Regions from separate parts of the Streptococcus sp. SN3 genome, predicted to be linked through region 2. Evidence: predicted binding sites of a transcription regulator. Region 2 holds the regulator's gene; the other holds the start of a gene.
What was found. Region 2 encodes CtsR, which represses protease genes until heat stress. Its sites were predicted from a motif close to TTGGTCAAAAAAGGTCAAANA; they were not measured.

Region 1: a site for CtsR is predicted at 2,958-2,978, ahead of PCY71_RS09525 (ATP-dependent Clp protease proteolytic subunit). Genes of this name have one in related genera too.

The regions. Positions count from the first base shown of each region.
Region 1 is NZ_JAQFJF010000004.1:47,026-54,952, forward strand. Features, by position in the region: gene PCY71_RS09510 (branched-chain amino acid ABC transporter permease) at 1-366, opposite strand, end outside; gene PCY71_RS09515 (ABC transporter substrate-binding protein) at 612-1,772, opposite strand; gene PCY71_RS09520 (YlbG family protein) at 1,861-2,130, opposite strand; gene PCY71_RS09525 (ATP-dependent Clp protease proteolytic subunit) at 2,288-2,905, opposite strand; gene PCY71_RS09530 (DNA topoisomerase I) at 3,050-3,403, opposite strand; gene upp (uracil phosphoribosyltransferase) at 3,424-4,053, opposite strand; gene mgtA (magnesium-translocating P-type ATPase) at 4,151-6,811, opposite strand; gene PCY71_RS09545 (glutathione S-transferase family protein) at 6,969-7,580, opposite strand; M-box (ykoK) riboswitch at 7,730-7,886, opposite strand.
Region 2 is NZ_JAQFJF010000003.1:322,698-330,624, forward strand. Features, by position in the region: gene PCY71_RS08405 (DUF4430 domain-containing protein) at 1-257, opposite strand, end outside; gene PCY71_RS08410 (hypothetical protein) at 241-726, opposite strand; gene PCY71_RS08415 (DUF4272 domain-containing protein) at 769-1,479, opposite strand; gene PCY71_RS08420 (ATP-dependent Clp protease ATP-binding subunit) at 1,607-4,036, opposite strand; gene PCY71_RS08425 (CtsR family transcriptional regulator) at 4,037-4,501, opposite strand; gene PCY71_RS08430 (hypothetical protein) at 4,648-5,136, shown strand; gene tsf (translation elongation factor Ts) at 5,236-6,279, opposite strand; gene rpsB (30S ribosomal protein S2) at 6,352-7,134, opposite strand; tRNA gene PCY71_RS08445 (tRNA-Cys) at 7,442-7,512, shown strand; gene PCY71_RS08450 (hypothetical protein) at 7,642-7,927, shown strand, end outside.

The sequences.
Region 1 (7,927 bases), on a different contig from region 2:
TATAACCTGCGGGAAGGAACGAGTATTGGCACCGACAAAGAAAATCATGCCATACTCAAGGAGAAAAGAAACCCCAATGGCTGTAATCAAAGCCGCAATCCGAGTCGAATTTCGCAGAGGACGATAGGCTAAAAACTCAATAACCACACCGAGAATCGCTGTCCCAATCATCGCTAAAATGAGAGAAAGGAAGAAATTAAACTTCAGGATATTAATCAAGTAATAACCCATAAAGGCACCAATCATATAGATATCACCGTGGGCAAAGTTAATCAGCTTAATAATCCCATAAACCATGGTATAACCCAAAGCCAGAAGCGCATAAACACTACCCAGGATTAGACCGTTGACTAATTGTTGGAGCATTAGACACCACTCTTTCTATAATAAAATAAGGAATGGGACAAAAATCAGCAGACTAGGTCGTGATTTTATCATCCCACTCCCAAAATACGAATAATAGTTGATTGAGAAACGAAGAAGAATAGATTATAAAACAATACTCTTTCAAATCCGTAGATTTATAAAGAAAGAAATCATCTACTAACTTGCTCAAGCAACTAGAAATAGAAAACAAGTCAAAGACTGGGATAGCCCCAGCCTCGTAACTATTATTCCGCTTTAACTGTTTCTACAGTATCTACTTGACCGTCTTTCAAGCCAATCATCAGAGCTGTTTTCACTGGATTGTGATCTTTATCAATAGTGATTGAACCAGTTACTCCATCGAAATCTTTAAGCTTAGCCAAGTTGTCTTTGATATCTACAGAAGTTTTAGCACCTTTGGCTGCTTCTGCTGCCATATAAACAGAGTCATATGCCAGAGCTGCAAACATAGAAGGCTCTTCTTTGTACTTAGCTTTGTATGCTTCAATAAACTTCTTAGCTTTTTCTGACATTTCACCAGAAGTTGTAAAGCCAGATACATAGTAAACATTTGTAGCTGCAGCAGGAGTTGCTTGCTCAACGAACTTAGCATCACCAAAGCCATCAGGACCAACGATTGTTTGGTCAATACCTAAACCACGCGCTTGATTGACAATTTTACCAGCTTCAGTATAGTAACCTGGAACAACCAGAGCGTCAAATTCTTTACCCTTAATCTTTGTCAAAGCAGCTTGGAAGTCTGTATCCTTGGATTGGAAGGTTTCTGTTGCTACAATCTCACCCTTGAATTCCTTCTTGAAGGCATCCGCCATTCCTTTAGCGTAGTCACTAGATTGGTCGTAGTAAAGAACGACTTTCTTAGCTTTCAAGTTATCAGTAACATACTTAGAAATGATTTTACCTTGGTAGCTATCAATGAAAGTTGCTCGGTAAAGATAATCTTGCTTGTTGGTCAGATCATCCTGTGTCGCACTTGGTGTAATGATTGGTACACCTGCTTTAGCAGCATTTGCAGTAGCTGAAGCTGTAGCTCCAGAAGTCGCAGGGCCAATGATTGCATTTACCTTGCTTTGGGTAACCAAGCTAGTAGTGATGGTAGATGCTTCAGCTGTTTCTGATTTGTTATCCTTATCAGTAACTTCAATCTTCTTGCCATCTACGCCACCAGCAGCGTTGATTTCATCAACGGCCAACTGAGCACCATGTTGTTCAGCTGTACCGTAGGCTGCTACTTCACCTGATTCTTCAAAGTTAAAACCAAATTTAATCGTATCGCCAATTTCTGTACCAGTTGCTGTTGAGTTGTTATTGGATACTTCTCCACAAGCTGCGAGAAGGGCTGCACTAGCAAAAGCTACTAGGGATAGTGCAAATTTTTTCTTCATTCGGAAATCTCCTTAAGTGATTTATTTGATGATATAGTAAGAATATATCGAATTATCTGACAATTGTCAACCCTTTATAGAAATTTTATCAAATGATAACGTTTTCTTGCTCTCTATACAGGCTTCCAACAAAGTTTTGATCTAGTTCTTTTATGTGAGATATCCGAACTTGCTTAACATAGCGTTCCTTGGGCAGATTCTCCTGTAAGTTCTGGGCGTCCTCTTGATTGACATAGAGATGCAGATAACGATGCTTCTTAGAATGATAAATGATATCACCGAAGTTAGCCAGCTTTTTGGCATCTCGATTATAGTAAAGATAGACAATCAAGCCCACTCTTTCTTCTCTTTCTATCATAAAACTCCTTTCCGGTCCATGTAGTTCTTAGATGATTATAGCAAAGATAGGGCAAAAAAACTAGCCCTGAAAAGCTTTATGGCCTGCTTAAATCACCTGAACTTGGTAACTTGTCAGACTCAAAGCAAAAAAGGAGCCGCTTTTGGCTCCTCCTCTGTTAGCTCAGATTGCTATTTTCCATGATTTCATCAATAAAGCCGTATTCCAAGGTTTCCTGAGCACTCATCCAGTAATCGCGTTCCGCATCCTTATGGATTTGCTCAACGGACTTGCCAGAGTTTTCGGCCAAGATTTTTTCCAAGGTATTACGAGTTCTAAGCAAGTGCTCAGCTACAATAGCCATATCCGTTTGCTGAGTACCACTTCCAGCTCCTCCCATTGGCTGGTGAATCAAATATTCCGCATTTGGCAGCATGAAGCGTTTGCCCTTAGCACCACTGGAAGCAATGATTGTTCCCATGCTGGCAGCTACACCCATAACAATGGTCTGAACATCAGACTTGATGAAGTTCATAGTATCCACAATTGCCAAACCTGCTGAGACAGATCCACCCGGCGTATTTACATAGAGGTAAATATCTTTAGTATTGTCCTGTGCATCCAAGAAAAGAAGCTGGGCAATGACAGAATTAGCCATATTGTCCTCCACTGGACCAGTCAGCATGATAATGCGGTCTTTTAATAGCCGGGAGTAAATATCATAGGAGCGTTCTCCTCGGCTGGTTTGTTCAATAACTACAGGAATCATAGTTTTCTCTCTTTCTCTTTTTAAAATTTTCTATCAAACTAGAAAATAGAATTTCAAATTACGAGACTATTATATCCTTTTGGTCAAAAAAGGTCAAATAGAAACTCCTTTTCCCAGAATCTCTTCACAAATTGTCAACATTTTAATTTGTCCTATACACAAATTAAAAATTTATTTTTTCCAGTTTGAGGGAGAAAAACCGATATATGAGTTGTTCTTATATTCTAAATAAGCTAATTTCCCAATAATATCCTGTTCGTTTTTATTAATAGTATATCGAAAACGAATCTCTTTCCCATTTAATAAATCAGTTATTTCTTGTTCAGAGAATTCATATCCCCCCCATATACGCTTAAAGCGCACCTCTTCACCGTTCCATATACCAATTATATACTCTCCTTTAACAGCATAATTTCTTGAATCCGAGCTATCGAAATAAATATCCATATATTCGCTTACGTGGCTATTGTAAGCGTCAGCAATGTTTTCCTCTTCGCCCAAAATTTCTTCCCAATCAATTGCCATATCAAATTCCTACTTTCATTTTATTTAGTTCCAAAAAGACGATCTCCTGCATCTCCCAGTCCTGGTACGATATAACCATGATCATTGAGATGGTCATCCAGAGCCGCTGTGAAAATATCAACATCTGGATGAGCTTCCTGCAAGGCTTTTACTCCTTCAGGCGCAGAAACCAAGCAGACAAATGTAATGTGGCTAGCACCACGTTTCTTCAGAGAATCCACAGCCAAGATAGCAGAACCACCCGTAGCTAGCATTGGATCTACAACGAAAATTTGACGTTGGTCGATATCTTCTGGCAACTTGACCAGATACTCAACCGGCTTCAGAGTTTCTTCATCACGGTACATTCCAATATGCCCAACTTTGGCTGCTGGAACCAAGCTCAGAAGTCCATCCACCATGCCAATACCAGCCCGCAAGATTGGAACAATAGCTAATTTTTTCCCTGCAATCTGCTTTTGGACTGTTTTTGTAATTGGTGTTTCAATTTCTACATCTTCAAGTGGTAAATCGCGCAAAACTTCATATCCCATGAGCATTGCGATTTCATCAACTAATTCACGAAAAGCCTTGGTAGAGGTATCTGTACGACGCAAGATAGACAATTTATGCTGAATAAGCGGATGAGCGATAACTTCAAGTTTTCCCATGATTGGATTTCCTTCTTTCAATTTATTCTTCTTATTATATCAAAAAAAGTGTGAAAAGGCTTGCCATAAGCAAGCCTTTTCAAAGATTTTCTACACCTTACAGCCATTCTCTATAGCGCTTGATATAAAGGTGTTTAACAAGAGTTACACTAACCATATAAAGCACAATAATCAAGAAAAGAAAAAGGAAATAAGTGCCATTCAGCGGGGCAGTTTTCAGAACTGACGCAAAGAGGCTGTATGGCAAGGAAGTAACAAAGAGAGCTGCTGCCATGGTCGTCACAATGACAGACAAAGCAGGACGACTTTGCACAAATGGCAGCTTAGGTGAGCGCAGCATGTAGATGACCATGGTCTGGGTCCACATGGACTCAATGAACCAGCCTGTTTGAAAAAGAGTGATAAAGATTTCTGCTTGCCCACTACCAGCTTGATAGCTACCTCCTGTTATCATAGGCACGATAATAAAGTAGAGCACCAGATAGGTCAAAACATCAAAAACGGATGAGATAGGCCCAATCCAAGCCATAAAGCGGGTAATAGAGTTAGCAGACCAAATCCGTGGTCTCTTGAGAAATTCACTGTCTACGTTATCAAAGGGCAGAGCGATACAAGACAAGTCATAAACCAGATTGAGGACAATCAGATGAACTGGTGCCATAGGCAGAAAAGGCAGAAAGATACTGGCAAAGAGGAGAGAAAAGATATTCCCAAAATTGGAACTGACCGTCATCTTAATGTACTTGGTCATGTTGGCATAGACCTTGCGTCCCTCTACCAACCCCTTCTCCAGAACCATGAGGTCCTTGTCCAGCAGAATGACATCTGCTGTTTCCTTGGCAATATCGACAGCTGTATCAACAGAAATACCCACATCTGCTACCTTCATAGAAGGTGCATCATTGATACCATCACCCATGTAGCCAACCTTGTGGCCATTGGCCTTGAGTTGGAGAATGATCCGAGCTTTTTGGTCAGGTGAGAGCTTGGCAAAAACCGTTGTATGCTCTACTGCTTGGCTCAATTCCTCATCTGATAAAGCATCTACCTCTAAGCCTAGTAAGATATTATCTACATCTAACCCAACCTTTTCACAAACTGCCTGGGTCACCTTATCATTATCACCGGTCAAAATCTTAGTGGCAACTCCGTACTCAGCCAAGGTTTCAATAGCTGGAGCCGCAGATGACTTAGGTGGATCTAGAAAGGCCAGATAGCCCGTCAAAATCATGTTAGATTCATCCTTGACTTCATAGTCGTAATCTTCTTCTAAGTCTGACTTGTAGCTAACACCAAGCACGCGCAGCCCTTGCTCATTGAGTTGAGCCACTTCCGCAAGGATTTCCTGACGAATCTCCTCAGTCAATTCCGTAATGCGTTTCTTGTATTCTACATGGCTAGAGATAGCCAGCATTTCCTCCAAGGCCCCCTTGGTCACCATGCTGATAACATCCTCATCATCCTTGACGATGACACTCATACGACGACGCTCGAAATCAAAGGGCAGTTCATCAATTTTCTTAAAGGTTTGGTCTAGATTACGGACAATCTCATGCTTTTCTGCTTCTTTCTCCGTCCGATTGATAATGGCCCGGTCCATAAGATTTTTGAGACCAGTTTGATAGTAGGAATTGAGAAAAGCACGACGGAGCACTGCTAAGTCCAAATCTCCATGAATATCCAGCGGGTATTCTAACACAATCTCGTCTTGGGTCAGTGTGCCCGTCTTATCCGTACAAAGGATATCAATAGCTCCTAGGTCTTGGATGGCATTCAGCTTCTTAATCACGACCTTTTCCTGAGCCATGATAATAGAACCTTTAGCCAGGCTCGCTGTGATAATCATAGGCAGCATTTCTGGAGTCAGGCCGACCCCAACACTGAGGGCAAAGACACCTGCTTCCAGCCAGTCGCCGTCTGTCAGACCGTTGATGAAGAACACGACTGGAACCATGACGAGCATCAGACGAATCAAGAGCCAGGAAATGCTATTCATCTCGCGCTCAAAAGAGGTCGGCTCATCGTAGGTGTTCAGCGTCTGCTCAATGGCTCCCATCATGGTCTCATCTCCAACCACCAGCACCAGAGCTGTAGCTCTTCCGGAAATAACGTTTGTTCCCATAAAGGCCAGCGACTCTGTTTCTAAAAGGCTATCAAGTTTTTGTTCATCTGACTTGGCCAGACAGACCTTTTCTACCGCATCGCTTTCGCCTGTCAGGCCGGACTGCTGAACAAAGAAATCACGTGAGTCCAGTAGCAGCACATCTGCAGGAATCATGTCTCCAGCACTAAGTTTGATGATGTCTCCCACAACAAGCTCATCAATCGGCAGTTCCTGCTCTACTCCTTCACGGATAACCGTAGCCGTGTTGACAATCAGCCGAGACAAATTACTAGCAGCGCGGTCGCTCCGCAATTCCTGAACAAAACGAATACCTCCAGAAATCAGCACCAGAACAACAATGATGATGGAAGTCGTCGGATCTTCCTCACCAGGCTTAGCCAGCCAAACATTGGTCACTAAAGACACTAGGGCAATCACCAATAAGATGACTGTAAAGGGGTTAATGATAGACTCGTAAATTTTCTTTAGAATAGAGTCTTCCTGACCCTTTGTGATGATATTTTCACCATAGAGGTTACGATTTTCTTCGACCTGCTCTTCTGTCAGGCCACGAAAAGAACTCTTGTAAAAAGCCAGAGTTTCTTTTACAGGAAGCTGCAGAGCAGCAACTAATCTTTCTTTTACTGTTTTCATTGGTTTCTCCTTGATGTATGATTGATAAATTTCATACACAGGAACCAATCACTTTATAAGGACAGAACGACACAAATCAGCGATTGGCTGTGTATGTGCGGTTCCGGATAATCGTCAATTTGCATCGCGTGTCTCCTTTCTTAATTTATAAAAACAATTAAAAGTCCCAAGATGCCTGCAAGACATCAAAGGTGGCATTCATCTTCTGTGTCCAATCTTGTAATTCTGGAAAATTTTCTTTTAAAGAAAATCCAATAACTTCTTCACGTAAATTCCACCAATCTACAAGAGCAACTACTTGGATTGTTGCAATATTTAAAGAGAGCCCTTGCTCAGTAGCCAGTTTCTCTAACAAAGACAAACTCCGTATATTTCTCTCTTCAATTTGCTGATGTCTGTCTTTCCACCAATGTTCTTTTTCATGGAAAAATTTCTCCGCAACAATCGGCATTGTATTTTCCAAAATTCCTTCAGCAATGGACAGTATATTTAAAACATGCCATTTATCCATTCCATTGGGGAAAAGTGAGACTTCCTGACCTAGTTCGTCTAAATATTGAGAAATTAAATCACTACCATATAACCATTCTCCACTGGAAGCTTGAAAAGCAGGAATTCTACCTAAAGGATTATCTTGATTGTGCGGTGAATTTCTATCAAAAGCCACCTGAACTTTCTGAATATCCACTTGCTCCTCTAAATGATGATGTAAAATTGTAACATATACTTTACGCGCAAAAGGACTGGTACTAGAATACCAAAATTTCATCACTATTCCTCCTTCTTTTTTCTTGAGAGGCAGGCAATCAACTATTTGCACTCTTGAAATATTTTCAGCAAAAAAGAATACCCTGCCAATTTCTCGGCAGAGTTGTTTGCATGTCAGGTTATTCGCTTCATTGTTTTATGCACAGATAAAGCAAGCATTTACCGTTCAAGCTTTAACTCCATAAGGCGATGAAATGAGCTTAGTCTTGACCTTGGCGATCAAGACTGTTGACCAACGAGTAGTGTCTCCACTGCTTTGCGGTAGTCATCCGTATCCTTATGGTAGCCTCACCTACCGATTTTCCACTATTACTATACTCCTCTTTGGAAGGATTGTCAATCTTTTTT
Region 2 (7,927 bases):
GAAGTGATAAAACCATCTTTTTCTTCGACCTTATAGGCCTTCTTCAAAGCATCCATAGCTGTCTTTCCTTCTTCAACAGCCACCGTTTTCTCGCTCTTCTCCTGACCTTCTGGTGCAATACTGATGCTGATCTTCAGTTCCTTTTTAACAGAAGAATCAGCAGAGCTAGAGCTCTTGTCAGTATTTGTCTGGCTGTTACCGCAACCAACAAGGAGAAGGGCAAAAGCAAGTGTGAGCAAACTAAAGATTTTTTTCATTATAGAGCCTCCTTAAAATAGGGTACAAGAGTGGGTAAAAAAACAAGGTCGACAGTCCGTGCGCTATATTGAAAGTCAAAGCGTTGATAATCGCATAAGACCACCAGTGATAGTTGTACAGCAAGGCTGTCAGTGTATCGATGGCAATGCCATAGCCAAAGGATAGGAGAGCTGCTGTTATTCCCTGTCCCACTAGATTTAACCTAGGATAGAGCAGCCGCCAAAGGCAAAGAATCAGTCCAAAGGACAGCAACTGAAAGAGGACGATTGGGCTCATCCCCAAAAGAAAAGCTGATGTAAACATCGTCACAGCCATCACTAGGAGCGAAGTCGGCAAATCCTCAAAGATAACAATCAGGAAAAAGATAGCTGAGATAGGCTGCACATTGGGCAGAAAGGAAAATGCATAGCGAAAGGCCACACATAAAGCCGATAGGATGGCAATTTTAGCCATTTTACGAGCGGACAAAGGTACCTCCTTTTCTAATTGAGTGAATCAAGAGAAGTTGGACTAGGTATGCAGCTCAACAGCATCCCAGTCTTGGGCCGTATTCAGCCCCAGTAGCCAGTCAAGGCCAGACCGTCTCTCCAGAACAACACTTTCATCAAGGCTTGCCGGTGCTGGCTGGTCATGAATCCGAGCATCAACACAGGCCCAATGATAACGATAAATCAAATCATCTTCATCCAGTAATTCTTCTAAGCTGCGCGGTTGGCATTTACCCAGAAATTCCTGAAAGTCAACCGCACTAGCGACTGCATCAATAGCAGCATCACAATCACAAATCTTATCTGGAAACGGCAAAGCATCTACTAGACCCAAGTACCAAATCAGGGACCAATAGGCCTCATATTTCCAAACCATATTAATAATAGCTGCCGAGTCGGCACAATCTTCCAAGACTGCCCTTTCTTTGGGCGTCAACTCTTCCTGCACCCCGTATTGCTGCAGTTTATCCTGCAGCCAATGGCGGCTCTCCTCATTATAATTATTATTTTCGATATCCAAGGCCGCCTGAATAATCAAGAGGCTGGTAATAGCTCGACGCGCAATTTCTTCTAGCGAGCGCGGTCGCACCTGCTCAGCACCTTCGATAACTGGCAAATGCTCGATGTAAGGAATACCTTCCTTTTTCAAACGCTGGATACTAGCCGCCTTGCGCTCTTCTGGTGTTTTCAATTTGGCTTTCTTGCCAGCAAACAAATCTTTAAAAAACGACATCTCAGCCTCCAATCCTTCAATTTCCCAGTTTCATTGAATGATGAAATAACTGTTCGGTATCTATAGGTATGATTGCTATCAGGGATTAACCGCGAGCACTCAACTTTCCATTAAAAGACTGCACTTTCTAGGCCACTTCGAACTTGAGTTGGCCAGCCTTGACCCCGACCTTAAGAGTTTGACCCGTCATCAAATCTCCTGTCAAGAGGAGTTCAGATAGTTTGTCCTCTACCTGGGTCTGCAGAGTGCGGCGCAATGGCCGTGCCCCCATTTCCACATCGTAGCCTTCCTGAGCCAGCAGCTTAAGGGCACTAGCCTGGAACTTCAGCTCAATTCCCTTCTCAGTAAGACTGGCAATGAGCGGTTTGACCATAACCTTGACCACTTCCTGCATATCTTCTGCAGATAAGCTGTGGAAAACTACCTTTTCGTCGATACGGTTGATAAACTCTGGTCGATAAGCTTTCTTAAGCTCTTCCAGCATCCGTTTTTCCATATTGGCATGGTCCAAGCGAATATCCCGCGCTCCAAAGCCCACCGTCTTATCATCCCGCAAACTAGTTGCCCCCAGATTGCTGGTCATGATAATAATCGTGTTGGAGAAGTCCACCTTGCGACCCTTGCTGTCCGTCAGCTGACCATCATCCAAGACCTGGAGGAGGACATTGAAAATATCCGGATGCGCCTTTTCCACCTCGTCAAAGAGCAGGACAGAATAAGGTCGGTTGCGTACCTTCTCCGTCAGCTCCCCTCCTTCTTCATAGCCTACATAGCCTGGAGGCGCTCCATTGAGGCGGCTAGCCGCGAATTTCTCCATGTACTCACTCATATCAAAGCGGATGAGAGCAGATTCGTCATCAAAGAGACTTTCAGCCAAGGCCTTGGCTAGCTCTGTTTTTCCGACTCCTGTCGGACCTAGGAACATAAAGGAGCCAATCGGCCGCTTGCTGCTGCGGATACCAGACTGGTTCCGTCGGATGGCTCGGCTGATAGCTGAAATCGCCTCGTCCTGCCCAATCACGCGTTTATGCAGTTCTGTTTCCAAATTGAGGTATTTCTTCGCATCTGTCTGAGTCAGCTTCTGCACTGGAATACCAGACAAGCCACTCAGAGTAGCCAAAACATCGTCTTCTTCCACTTTCAGTTTATAGAGCTTGGGTTGCTGCTCTTGCTCAAGCAGTTGTGAAACCTTTTTAAAGTCCGCTGCCATCAAGGCTTGATCCACTGGCGTCAAATCCGACTGCTCGTAATTTTGCGGTCCTCTATTCTGCACTGTTGCACTGGCTTCGTCCAAAAGATCAATGGCAGAGTCTGGCAGATGCTTGCTAGTCAGATAGCGATGGGCATATTTCACCGCCGTCTCAATCGCCTGATCACTAATCTGCACCTTGTGATGGTCCTCATAGCTCTTTCTCAGACCTTGTAAAATAACAATGCTGTCAGCCATATTTGGCTCTTCTATGCTGACCTTGGCAAAACGCCGAGAAAGAGCCGCATCTTTTTCAATATGTTTCTGATACTCTTCCTGCGTCGTAGCACCAACTGTCCGCAGAGTGCCGCGAGCCAGAGCCGGTTTCAGAATATTGGCCGCATCCAAGGTCGAGTCAATACCGCTGCCAGATCCCATGATAGTATGCAGCTCATCGATGAAGAGAATGACATGACCATCTTCTTCAATGTCATTGATGATGTTGTTCATCCGCTCCTCGAAGTCTCCGCGAAAGCGAGTGCCAGCAACTACATTCATCAAGTCCAGCTCCAAAACCCGCATCTTAGCAAGTTCAGCCGGAACCTGACCAGCCGCTACACGCTGAGCCAGTCCTAAAGCCAGAGCTGTCTTACCAACCCCAGCATCGCCAACCAGCACTGGATTGTTTTTAGTCTTGCGACTGAGAATCTGAACTATTCGTGAAATTTCTTGATCGCGGCCAATGACGGGCTCCAATCGGCCATCTCTAGCCAGCTCCGTCAAATCTCGAGTGTAGTCTTCTAGCCCCCCGCTGGTAGAAGCTGGCATCCCCATCATATTGGCCATGGTCTGCTTAGCGGCCATTACTCCCTTATTCAGACTGCGAATAGCCTTGATATCTTCCTTGCCCCAGCCAGCTCGCTGCTCCAAGACCTTTCGCAAATCACTGATTTTCGGCCCCTGCTCTTTGTCCTCGTAGCTAAAGCCGGTAAATTCCAGAATACGAGAGGCCAAGGTACCCCGGTCAAATAGCATGGCCAGCAGCACATGCTCAGTACCTACATGCTTAGCCCGAACAGCTTCTGCAATCTGCCCCGCCTCCTCAAACAACTCCTCTAAGCGATAAGAAAAAGGCAGCAGCTCGAAGTGACCGTCTTTCTGATAAGCCTGACCAGTAATCTGAAAAGCCGCTTCTTCAAATCCATCAACTTCCACAGGAAACTCATTGAGAACTGAGCCAGCAACGCTGTAGGGATTATTAGCCAGAGCAATCAGCAGATGCCATGATTCCAGATAATCTGTCGTAAAATGGCCGGCCAAGAGCTGGGCTGCTTCCAAGCTTTCTATTAAGGCTTTTGAGTATTTCATTTATGATTCCATTCCTTTTCTGTCTAGTTGTTGTAAAATCTTTTTTAATATTCGGGCACGAATCACCGCAGCCCCATCACCCAAAATCGAGTCCGATGCTGTTGACAAGATTAGATTGCCCTCACGTTCAGTCATAATCTTCTCGTCAAAAAGAAGCTGAATAACATCTGTGAAAACCTGCTGGCTGACACGCTCCCCCACACTGTCGTACAGGCCGCAAAGCATCTGATGCCGGTCGGAAAATTCAATCTTTCCAATCCGAATATAGCCGCCGCCACCACGCTTGCTCTCGACGATATAGCCCCGACTTTCCGTAAAACGAGTCTTAATCACATAGTTAATCTGACTGGGAACCACCTGAAAAACATCAGCCAGTTCACTGCGTTTCAGTTCAACCATTCCCGCCTGAGCCAGAATAGACTTGATATATGCTTCAATACTGTCCGATGTGTTTTTTGCACCCATAACTTCCCTTTCCAGTTGAGAATTTCAGAATAAATTTCTTTTTTCCTTGCTTCTCTAACATTGACTATCTTTGACTAATATTATACCGGAAAAGTCTCTATTTTGAAAGAAAAAGGGATGACTGAAAGATCTGACAATTCAAACTAGTGAAAAAGCTTTGCTATACTTGTGTAACCGCTTGCTTTTTGCTTTTAAAGCGTTATAATATAGGTGGAAATCCACAAGGAAAAGACAGACAGAAACTCCTGCCTGCCAACTATCATCTAAACAAGGAGGATAATCCAATGAAAATGGATTGGCTCAACTATTCTCGTCATGTACTCAAATGGCTCTTTGCAGCTCTGAGTATTTTCACCATCTTTTCGGCTGACTATGTTGATATTCCTATCGGAGCTCTCATCGCCTGTCTTTATGCTCCCCTGCTCTTCGAACAGGAGCTGGTCAGCAACCGAGTCAAATGGTATAGCTTTCTGATTATGATGGTGGTTACTCTGCCCCTTTTGTTTATTACCAAAGTCTACCAGTTTAGCTTGACTTACCCCCAAACGACAGCTCTTCTCTTCCTCTTGGCAGTATTGATTTTTACCAATGGCTTGATTGCTCATAAGGAAGAAAGAGAAAAAGCAGCTAAGTGATGCTGCTCACCATTCTAAACTTGATGTTTAAAAACCTATAAAAAGGTCTGAGATTTTTTCTCAGACCTTTTTATCGTTCTATTTTTAAGCTAAAAACGATTAGTTTTGACCAAGAGCAGCAGCCATTGTTGCAGCTACTTCGTTTTCAAAGTCGTTAGCAGCTTTTTCGATACCTTCACCAACTTCAAAGCGAGCGAACTCAACTACTGAAGCATTTACTGATTCAAGGTAAGCTTCAACTGTCTTGCTGTCATCCATGATGTATACTTGTGCAAGAAGTGTGTATGCTTGGTCAACTTTAGTGTTGTCAAGCATGAAGCGATCCATTTTACCTGGGATGATCTTGTCCCAGATCTTTTCTGGTTTGCCTTCTGCAGCCAACTCAGCCTTGATGTCTTCTTCAGCTTGAGCAACAACTGCATCAGTCAATTGAGCTTTAGAACCGTATTTCAAGTGTGGAAGAGCTGGTTTACCAACCATTGCACGGCTTTCGTTGTCTTGATCGATGACATGGTTCAATTGTGCCAATTCATCTTTGACAAATTGCTCATCCAATTCTTTGTATGAAAGAACAGTTGGTTTCATCGCAGCGATGTGCATAGAGATTTGCTTAGCAAGAGCATCGTCTCCACCTTCGATAACGGAGATAACACCGATACGGCCACCATTGTGTTGGTAAGCACCGAAGTGTTGAGCATCTGTCTTTTCAATCAATGCAAAGCGACGGAAAGAGATTTTTTCTCCGATAGTTGCAGTTGCAGATACGTATGCAGCTTCAAGAGTTTCACCTGAAGGCATTGTCAAAGCAAGCGCTTCTTCGTTGTTAGCTGGTTTGCCTTCAGCGATTACTTTCGCAGTTGCATTTACCAAATCAACGAATTGAGCATTTTTCGCAACGAAGTCAGTTTCAGCATTCACTTCAACAACAGCGGCAACATTACCGTTTACGTAAACACCTGTCAGACCTTCAGCAGCAACACGGTCAGCTTTCTTAGCTGCTTTTGCCATCCCTTTTTCGCGAAGCAATTCAATCGCTTTTTCGATGTCACCATCAGTTTCAACAAGTGCTTTTTTAGCGTCCATGACACCAGCACCAGATTTTTCACGCAATTCTTTGACAAGCTTAGCTGTAATTTCTGCCATTTTTCTTCTCCTATTTTTTAATGTAAATAAAGGAGCTGGGCTGAGCCCTGCCCCTTTAGGTTAGTTTACTGATTATTCGTTTGAACCTTCAACAACTTCAACGATTTCTTCGATAGAATCTGCTTGAGTTTCAGTTGCAGCCAATTCTGCTTCTACTGATTCAACGCTATCTTCACCTTGACGGCCTTCGATAACAGCATCAGCCATTTTCGCAGTGATCAATTTAACCGCACGGATTGCATCGTCGTTAGCTGGGATGATAACATCGATATCATCAGGATCAGTGTTAGTATCAACCATGGCAACCACTGGGATACCTAATTTCTTAGCTTCCTTAACAGCGATTTGCTCTTTATGAGGGTCAACTACGTACATCACATCTGGGATGCGAGGCATATCTTCGATACCGCCCAAGAATTTTTCAAGACGAGCACGTTGTTTGTTGAGAAGAGCGACTTCTTTCTTAGGAAGAACTTCGAAAGTTCCGTCTTCTTCCATGCGTTTGATTTCTTTCAAACGAGCTACACGTTTTTGGATAGTAGACCAGTTTGTAAGAGTTCCACCCAACCAACGGTGGTTGATGAAGTATTGACCTGAACGTTCTGCTTCTTCTTTGACAGCGTCAGCAGCTTGCTTTTTAGTACCAACGAAGAGGATAACTGCATCGTTAGCAGCAGCATCACGCATAAAATCGTAAGCTTGGTCAGCATACTTTACAGTTTGCTGCAAGTCGATTACGTGGATGCCATTACGCTCAGTGAAGATGTACTTAGCCATCTTAGGGTTCCAGCGACGAGTTTGGTGACCAAAGTGAACACCAGCCTCAAGAAGTTGTTTCATTGAAATTACTGCCATGAGTAAATTCTCCTTTTTGTTTTTTTCCTCTTTTAGATTTCAGCTCGCAGAACCACCCGAGGGCAACAGTCCCACAATTCATCTAAAATGAGTATTTTGCCATTTACACGGCAACCTCTATTATAACAAAAGCGCAGCTCTTTGACAAGGCATTTACCAGATTTTCTTCCGCTAGCCACTATTCCCACTTCTCAGCAGAACATTTATTCTCCAAATTGTTCAGAATAGGAACATCTAATATTTTCTGCTTTGACTATGAAAGACTCTTGACGAAAGCAAGTATTTACGATAGAATAATAAGAGTCGCGGCGGTATAGCCAAGTGGTAAGGCACGGCTCTGCAAAAGCTTGATCGTCGGTTCAAATCCGTCTACCGCCTTCGTAAATATATTTCTAGAAGTCCCTCAAAGGGCTTTTTTATTGCATTTCCTATTGTTTCTAGCAAATTTTGCTGATATAATATTATAAAAACATCATTCATCATCAGCGAAAGGAAAAAAGATTGATTATGAAAAAAGTCAGCTTCTATGCCCTCAGCCTTCTCTCTCTGCTAGCTCTCTCAGCCTGCATGCCTGCCAAGCAGACACAGCAAAGAAAAAAGACGCCTAGCTCCCTCAAAGCTTCGAAAAGTTCAACCTCAACAAAGGAATCTAGCAAAAAAAGTTCCTCTTCTAGTGAAGATGATGAAGACTACTCTACTTCTTCTAGCTCTAATACTCGCAAGGACCCTAATGCTCAAATCAGCCTAATTGATCAGGGAGAGGCTCTGGAAGCTCTTGGGGATATCCCTGAAA